Regions from separate parts of the Stenotrophomonas sp. 115C5 genome, predicted to be linked through region 2. Evidence: predicted binding sites of a transcription regulator. Region 2 holds the regulator's gene; the other holds the start of a gene.
The links. Region 2 encodes HrcA, which represses chaperone genes, less so after heat shock. Its sites were predicted from a motif close to TTNGCACTCNNNNNNNNNGAGTGCNAA; they were not measured.

Region 1 (4,417 bases), on a different contig from region 2:
TTGACGCTGGTGCGGTGGCGATACAGGTAGTAGCCGGGTGCGATCTTGAACTGCAGTTGCACCTGGCCGCGCTCGGGGGCGGTGGCGGTCAGCGCGAACGCCTGGTCCACCGGCAGCAGGTCCTTCTCATCCAGCGCGAACGCTGGCAGCGAGAGCCACAACAGGGCGCACAGGGCGGCGCCACGCGCAAACAGAGTCTTCAATCAGTGTCCTCCCGGGTCTGTGCCCGGATCCAGTCCAGATACGCCGGCAGGCCGGCCCGGGTTTCGACCGCGATGCACTCCGGGAGTTCATACGGATGCAGTTCGACGATCCGGGCAATCGCGTCATCGACGCGGCTTGCGGTGGTCTTCACCAGCAGTTGCAGCTCGGCGTCGGTGGTCACCTCGCCCTGCCAGCGGTAGGTCGACTGTGCGCCATCGAGGCGGGTCACGCACGCGGCCAGGCGCTCGCCGACCAGCGCGTGCGCGATGCGCTCGGCACTGGCCCGGTCCGGGCAGGTGGTCAACAGCAGCAGGACGGGATCGACGGTCGACATGACCGTCGAGTATAGGGCCGCCGCCGGGTCAGAGCCCGGCGGCGGCGATGGACCGCTGCGTTGCGCGGTCAGTTGGCCAGCTGGCAGGTGGCCGGCTTGGCCGAGGTGAACAGGGCCGGGGTCGCCCACTCGGGGTGATCGATGAACGGGTTGCGGTTGCCCTGGAAGCTGTAGACCACGTCATTGCGTGCACGTTCGGCATCATCCGGTGGGTCGGACAGGTGCCAGTCGATCAGCGTGGACAGCAGCCCCATGTAGGCCGGCGAACTGCTGGTCTTGACGATCTTGCTGCGGTCGTCGGTCAGTTCCAGGTCCGGTTCGGACTGGCCGGTGGCCGCATCCTTGCCCCCTTCATAGCGGATGGCCATGTACATCACCGCACGTGCCATGTCGCCCTTGCGATGGCCCCACACCTCGAAGGTGCCGGTGTTGCCGTCCGGCGTGCGTACCCAGTTGGAGTTGCCCGGGTAACCGCCGCTGCCGCCGCCCTGGCCGTTGTTGGCCTCGGTGGCGCGCTCGCCGCAGTTGGCGTCGCACTTGGCGAACGGCTTGTTGCCACGGTCGGCGTTCCACTGTGCATCGGTCAGGTACAGCATGTGGGTGTCGGTGTACGGCGCGTACGGCAGGCCCTTATCACCGGTGGTGCTGGCAAAGCCCAGCGAGTTCGGCCAGGTGTGTTCGCGGTTGTACTTCAGGCCACTGCCGCTGCCGGCGCGATCGGTCACCTTGGCGTAGCTGCGGTTGCGATACGCGTCGAGGATGCGGTTCGGGTTGTTCGGGTCCTCGTCGGCGATCTCCAGGATGGTCCAGGTGCTGGTGCCCGAGCCGCTGTACGGGTAGGCGGTGTGGCCCTTGATGGTGGCGTGCAGCGAGCAGCGCAGCTGGCTCGGGCTGGAGGTGTTCACCTTGGAGTAGTAGCCGGCCGGCACGCCTGGGTTGCCCGGGTCTGGATTGCCGCCGGTGCTGGCCACGGTGAACGCGATGCGGCTGTCGGCCGCCGGATGCGCGCCCTGCAGGTCGGTGATGCGCGCGGCGCGGATATCGAAGCGGCAGGCCTCACCGGCCACCAGCGCGGTGTTGGTGGATAGCTTCACGCTGCGGCCGCTGGCCGGGAAGGTCAGCGGCACGCTGCCGGAGGTGCCGCAGCTCAGCGCGAAGGCGCCACTGGCCAGGTTCACGGTTTCGCTGAACACCACTTCCAGATCGGCCGCGGCTGGGAAGGTGCTGCTGCCCTGTGCCGGGGTGGTGGTGGACACCGACGGCGGTGTGTTCGGGCCCGGGGTGCCGCCGCCGCTGAAGGTCTGGCCGTTGTTGCAGCTGCCGAAGGTCTGCCTGGCCGACTCGGCCCAGGTGAAGTGGGCGTACTGGCTGCCGCTGCCGGTCAGCTGCAGCGAGGTGCCCGGCGCTGTGCTGTTGGTCTCGGCCACCGGAATGTTCTGGCTGGTCATGCCGGCGGCAGGGCCACCGGAGGCGGTGATGGCGCCCTCGTAGCTGAGGAACTGGACCACCTTGCCGCTGGCATCGACCAGGGCGATGCCGTCGTTCGGGCCGTTCTGGAGGCCGTTGGTCGGGTAGCTGACCACGGCCAGGGTGGCGCTGCCGCAACCGGCGGCGGTGCCGGCCGGAACCGGGTTGTTGGCGTAGACCGTGGCGGCAGAAGGGTTGCTGCCGTTGTAGAGGTAGAGGCGGTAGCCGGACAGATCCTCACCGGCGGTGGCTACGACCTCGATCGCTTCGCCGACGTCGCCGGCGGCGGTGCTGTCGTCGTAGTGCAGTTCGTTGATGAAGACCTCGGCCTGGGCCGGCGCGGCGGCCAGCGCCAGCAGGCAGGCGGCGGCAAGCGGGGACAGCAATCGCATCGACAACTCCTTGTGATTGGGAATGCGCGGCCGAGCCTAAGGCCGATCCAGTGACACTTTGTCGTAAATGAACGTCAGATATCTGACAGTGGGACATTGGTCACCAAATGTCACCCGTTCCCCCCTTGGCTTGCCGCGTTGCATCCCTATACAGGCGTCCACGCAGGGAATGAGGTTTCCGGGTCCGGAGAAAAATTTCAGGATCGGCCCTTGAAAGGCCTGTGGAGGTCTCCATCTCTGTCGTGCTCCCGACTTGTCGGGCTTTTTCACGCGCGTTGCTGGCACTCGCCTGGTGTGACTGCTAACATCGCCGGACTTTTTCAGACCAATCAATAACTTAAGAGGTCTCTCATGAGCATCAAGCCGCTGCACGACCGCGTTGTGGTCAAGCCGATCGAAGCCGACGAAATCTCCGCCGGTGGCATCGTCATCCCCGACTCGGCCAAGGAAAAGTCCACCAAGGGTGAAGTCGTGGCCGTCGGCCCGGGCAAGCCGCTGGACAACGGCAACGTGCGCGCGCCGTCGCTGAAGGTTGGCGACAAGGTCATCTACGGCCAGTACGCCGGCAGCTCGTACAAGAGCGAAGGCGTCGAGTACAAGGTCCTGCGCGAAGACGACGTGCTCGCCGTCATCGGCTGAGCCTCGGCGCGACCTGCTTCATCCCCTGATTCCAAACACCCAGCCGCCGGGCATGGCCCGGCGCTACCAATGAGGTAACTGCAATGGCTGCCAAGGATATTCGTTTCGGTGAAGACGCCCGTTCGCGCATGGTGCGCGGCGTCAACGTTCTCGCCAATGCCGTCAAGGCCACCCTGGGCCCGAAGGGCCGCAACGTCGTGCTGGAAAAGAGCTTCGGCGCGCCGACCATCACCAAGGACGGCGTCTCCGTCGCCAAGGAAATCGAACTGGCTGACAAGTTCGAGAACATGGGCGCGCAGATGGTGAAGGAAGTCGCTTCCCGCACCAACGACGACGCCGGCGACGGCACCACCACCGCCACCGTGCTGGCCCAGGCCCTGATCCGCGAAGGCGCCAAGGCTGTGGCCGCCGGCATGAACCCGATGGACCTGAAGCGTGGTATCGACAAGGCCGTCGTGGCCGCCGTTGCCGAACTGAAGACCATCTCCAAGCCGACCGCCGACGACAAGGCAATTGCCCAGGTCGGCACCATCTCGGCCAACTCGGACGAGTCGATCGGCCAGATCATCGCCGACGCGATGAAGGAAGTCGGCAAGGAAGGCGTGATCACCGTTGAAGAAGGCTCGGGCCTGGACAACGAGCTGGACGTGGTCAAGGGCATGCAGTTCGACCGCGGCTACCTGTCCCCGTACTTCATCAACAACCAGCAGTCGCAGACCGCTGACCTGGATGACCCGTTCATCCTGCTGCACGACAAGAAGATCTCCAACGTCCGTGACCTGCTGCCGGTGCTGGAAGGCGTCGCCAAGGCCGGCAAGCCGCTGCTGATCGTGGCCGAAGAAGTCGAAGGCGAAGCGCTGGCCACCCTGGTGGTCAACACCATCCGTGGCATCGTCAAGGTCGTGGCCGTCAAGGCTCCGGGCTTCGGCGACCGTCGCAAGGCGATGCTGGAAGACATGGCCGTGCTGACCGGCGGCACCGTGATCTCCGAAGAAGTTGGCCTGTCGCTGGAAAAGGCCACCATCAAGGACCTGGGCCGCGCCAAGAAGGTGCAGGTTTCCAAGGAAAACACCACCATCATCGATGGCGTGGGTGACAAGGCTGCCGTCGATGCACGCGTCGGCCAGATCAAGACCCAGATCCAGGACACCTCCTCCGATTACGATCGCGAGAAGCTGCAGGAACGCGTGGCCAAGCTGGCCGGCGGCGTTGCCGTGATCAAGGTCGGCGCTTCGACCGAAATCGAAATGAAGGAAAAGAAGGATCGCGTCGACGACGCCCTGCACGCGACCCGTGCAGCCGTTGAAGAAGGCGTGGTCCCGGGCGGCGGCGTTGCCCTGGTCCGTGCGGTCACCGCACTGGCCGGCCTGAAGGGTGCCAA
Region 2 (4,417 bases):
CCGCCGCCCAGGTCGTACACCACGATCTTGCGATCCTTGTTGTCGCCCTTGTCCAGGCCATAGGCCAGCGCGGCCGCGGTCGGCTCGTTGATGATGCGCTTGACGTCCAGGCCGGCAATGCGGCCGGCGTCCTTGGTCGCCTGGCGCTGGCTGTCGTTGAAGTAGGCCGGCACGGTGATGACCGCTTCGGTGACCTTCTCACCGAGGAAGTCCTCGGCGGTCTTCTTCATCTTTTCCAGCACCTTGGCCGAGATTTCCTGCGGGGCCATCTTCTTGCCGTCGCTGGTCGACACCCAGGCATCGCCATTGTCATGGGCGAGGATGCCGTACGGGACGTGGGCGATGTCCTTCTGCACTTCGGCGTCGGTGAACTTGCGGCCGATCAGGCGCTTCACCGCGTAGAAGGTGTTCTTCGGGTTGGTCACGGCCTGGCGCTTGGCCGAGGCGCCGACCAGGACTTCGCCGTCCTTGGTGTAGGCGACGATCGACGGGGTGGTGCGATCGCCTTCCGAATTCTCGATGACGCGGGCCTTGCCGCCGTCCATGATCGCCACGCACGAGTTGGTGGTGCCGAGGTCGATACCAATGATCTTGCCCATGGGGGAGACTCCTGAGGATGCTTGTTGGGGTCAGTCCGGCCGCTCGGCCGGTGGATGAATACGATGTGGGGGAGGCTCGTGGAACATTCAAGCCATCTCCCGAACGCTGTGTTCAGCGCCTGGAAAACCTTGCCAGGCATGGCCTGGCACGACCGGGGCCGGGCATCACCCGGCCCGGTCAATCAATCGGCGGCCACCACCACCAGCGCCGGCCGCAGCAGGCGCTCGTTGAGCAGGTAGCCCTTCTGGAACACGGTCACCACGCTGCCCGGGGCGGCGCCCGGGGCCGGCACCTGGCTGATGGCCTGGTGGTGTTCCGGGTTGAACGGCTGGCCGGTCGGGTCCAGCAGGACCAGACCGTTGTCGGCGGCCACCTTCAGCAGCTGCTTGTAGGTCAGCTCCAGGCCCTCGCGCAGCGGGTGCGGGTCGCCGCCGGCGGCCTTCAGGCCGGCATCCAGGCTGTCGAACACCGGCAGCAGCTCGCCCAGCAGCTTCTCGTTGGCGAACTTGCGGGCCTGCTCGATGTCACGGGCCACGCGCTTGCGCTGGTTCTCCAGGTCGGCGCGCTCACGCAGCGCATCGGCCTTGATCTGCTCGACTTCGGCGCGCAGGCGCTCCACTTCGTCGTTGACGCCGGCGGCGGCAGCCGCATCAGCGGCACTCTGCTGGGATTCGATATCTGGCTGTTCGTGGTTCATGTCTGGGTCCCTGGCGGTCACTCTCCGCCTCCACCCACCCTAGTGTGGGCGGGATGCTGCGTTTCAAGCGTCGGATGTTCCGGGAGTGCGCCCGGCGGGTGAAAAGGCCGCGCCGAGCACATCGGCGGTGGCCTGCACCAGCGGGATCATGCGGTCGTAGGCCATCCGCTTGGGGCCGATCACGCCCAGCACGCCCAGCACCTGGCCGTTGGCGGTGTACGGGGCGGTGACCAGCGAGACGCCCTGCAGCGGCATCATCCCGGTCTCCTCGCCGATGAAGATGCGCACGCCCGGCGCCTGGATGGTCCGCTCCAGCAGCTGCAGGATCTCGCGCTTGCTGGAGAACAGCTCGAACAGTTCACGCAGGCGCTCCAGGTCGGACAGGTCCTGCACCCCCATCAGGCGGGTCTGGCCAGCCACCAGCATGTCGTCGGCCGCCGGCTGCAGGGCCTGCTCGGCCAGCTCGATGCTGTGCGCCAGCAGCTGCTCCAGCTCGGACCGGGCGTCGCGCAGTTCCAGCAGCAGGCGGGTGCGGATCTCGGCCATCGGCAGGCCGGCGAAATGCGCATTGAGGTAGTTGGCCACCTGCTCCAGCTGGCCCGGCGCAAACTCCTGGCGGGTCTCGATGACCCGGTTCTGCACCTCGTTGTCGGCAAACACCAGGATCGCCAGCACCCGGCGCCCGTCCAGCGCCACGAAATCGATCTGGCGGAAGGCGAACTGCTCGCGCCGCGGCGCGCTGACCACGCCGACGAAGTGGCTCATCGCCGACAGCAGCTCCGAGGCGCTGCCGAGCAGGGCCTGGGTGCTGCCACCGCCGGCCAGTTCCTGGCGCAACCGGGCCAGCTCACCCTCACCCGGCGGCTGCATCTGCAGCAGGCTGTCGACGAACACCCGGTAGCCGTGTGCGGTCGGGACGCGCCCGGCCGAGGTGTGCGGCGAGGCCAGCAGCCCCAGGTCCTCCAGGTCGCCGAGGATGTTGCGGATGGTGGCCGGGCTGACCTCAAGGCCGGCCACGCGCGCCAGCGTCTGCGAGCCGACCGGCTCACCGTCCTGGATGTAACGCGCGATCAGCGTGCGCAGCAGATGGCGCGCACGCGGGGCAAGCTGGTCGGGAGAACCGTGCATGGAATCAACCTGTGAGACACGGACACTAGATAATGGCGGCGCATCACCTTGGCAAGTCATTGGACCTCCCTCGCCCACGTGCTAGCGTTGCGCGGCTGCTGATACCCCCTTACCCATGCTCAGACATCTTTCGATCAAGGATTTTGCCGTCGTCCGCGCCACCGAACTGGAGTTCGGGCCAGGCATGACCGTGGTTTCAGGCGAGACCGGCGCCGGCAAGTCGCTGATGGTCGACGCGCTGGGCTTCCTGTCCGGCCTGCGCGCCGACAGCGGCGTGGTCCGCCACGGCGCCGCGCGCGCCGAGCTTTCGGCCGAGTTCGCGCTGGACCAGCTGCAGGCCGCGCGCCAGTGGCTGGCCGACAACGAGCTGGACGACGAAGAACAATGCCAGCTGCGCCGCGTGATCCGTGCCGACGGCGGTTCGCGGGCGTGGATCAATGGCCGCCCGGTGACCCTGGCCCAGCTGGGCGACCTGGCCTCGTTGCTGGTGGAGATCCACGGCCAGCACGAACAGCAGGCCCTGCTGACGCGCCCGTCACAGCTGGCCCTGCTGGATGCCTATGCCGGCAACGAGAACGAGCGCCGCCAGGTGCGCCGCGCCGCGGCCGCATGGCAGGCACTGGTCGATGAATCGCTGGCGCTGTCGCAACAGGGCGACGTGAGTGACCGGATCGGCTTCCTGGAGCACCAGCTGCACGAACTGGACCGCGAAGACCTGGAGCCGGAGTCGATCGTGGCGCTCGGTGCCAGCCATCGCCGCCAGGCCCACGCCAGCGCCCTGCTGAGCGCCTGCCAGGCCGCCAGCAACCAGCTCAACGGCGATGACGGGAGCTCCGCGCTGGACCTGCTGCAGCAGGTGCGCCACGAGCTGTCGCGCCTGATCGAACACGACCCGCGCCTGGGCGAGGTGGACGGCCTGATCGAGAACGCCTCGATCCAGCTGCATGAAGCCCTGTCGCTGCTGGACCGGGTGCACGACGACCTCGATGCCGACCCGGAGCAGTTCGAAGAGAACGAGCGCCGTCTCGGCCGCCTGCACGACCTGGCCCGCAAGCACCGCGTGCCAATGGACGAGCTGGGCGCGCAGCGCGAGCGCATGCACGCCGAAGTGGAGCAGCTGCGCGGCGCCGACGAACGCCTGCAGCGCCTGGCCGGCGAGATCGACAAGGCCGCCGCCGCCTGGCGTGTGCAGGCCGAGGCGCTGACCGTCAGCCGCCGCAATGCCGCCGCCGAGCTGTCGGCTACCACCACCGGCATCATCGCCGAGCTGGGCATGGGCGGCGGCCAGTTCCTGATCGAGCTGGAACCGCAGGACGCCGGCAAGCCGGACCCGCAGGGCGCCGAACGCGTGGAGTTCCTGGTCGCCGCCAACGCCGGCCAACCGCCGCGCGCCTTGCGCAAGGTCGCCTCGGGCGGTGAACTGTCGCGTATCTCGCTCGCTATCGAAGTGGCCGCGCTGGACCTAGATGCGGTGCCGACCATGGTGTTCGACGAGGTCGACTCCGGCATCGGTGGCGCCGTGGCCGACATTGTCGGCCAGAAGCTGCGCGCCCTCGGCGAGAAGCGCCAGGTGCTGTGCGTGACCCACCTGCCGCAGGTCGCTTCCAAGGGCCATGCCCATTACCGGGTCAGCAAGGCGCCGGTGGAAGGCATGACCCAGAGCGCAGTGGAAAAGCTGGACAGCAAGGCGCGCGAGGAAGAGCTGGCACGCATGCTCGGCGGCGTGGAAGTGAGCAAGGAAGCGCGCGCCGCTGCGCGCAAGCTGCTGGCACATTGAGCCGAGCATAGGCTCGGCTCTACAGCCGCCCCCCCCAAAAAAAACGGAACCGACATGTAGAGCCGAGCCCACGCTCGGCTACGCGCACCGGCGCGGCGCATATCACCCCAACGGCCGCTCCAGATCCACGTTCTCCACCAGGTAATCCAGGAACGCGCGCACCCGCAGCGGCAGGTAGCCGCCCTGCCCCAGGAACACCGCGTGCACCTCTTCCA

Region 1: the regulator HrcA is predicted to act here: its motif matches at 2,676-2,702, upstream of AC13FN_RS12725 (co-chaperone GroES).

What each region holds. Positions count from the first base shown of each region.
Region 1 covers NZ_JBSPUQ010000009.1:112,459-116,875, reverse strand. Annotated here, with positions in the region: gene AC13FN_RS12740 (protein-disulfide reductase DsbD domain-containing protein) at 1-203, opposite strand, end outside; gene cutA (divalent-cation tolerance protein CutA) at 200-538, opposite strand; gene AC13FN_RS12730 (endonuclease) at 607-2,397, opposite strand; gene AC13FN_RS12725 (co-chaperone GroES) at 2,749-3,036, shown strand; gene groL (chaperonin GroEL) at 3,120-4,417, shown strand, end outside.
Region 2 covers NZ_JBSPUQ010000003.1:91,623-96,039, reverse strand. Annotated here, with positions in the region: gene dnaK (molecular chaperone DnaK) at 1-599, opposite strand, end outside; gene grpE (nucleotide exchange factor GrpE) at 782-1,297, opposite strand; gene hrcA (heat-inducible transcriptional repressor HrcA) at 1,361-2,425, opposite strand; gene recN (DNA repair protein RecN) at 2,541-4,202, shown strand; gene AC13FN_RS05660 (LysR family transcriptional regulator) at 4,305-4,417, opposite strand, start outside.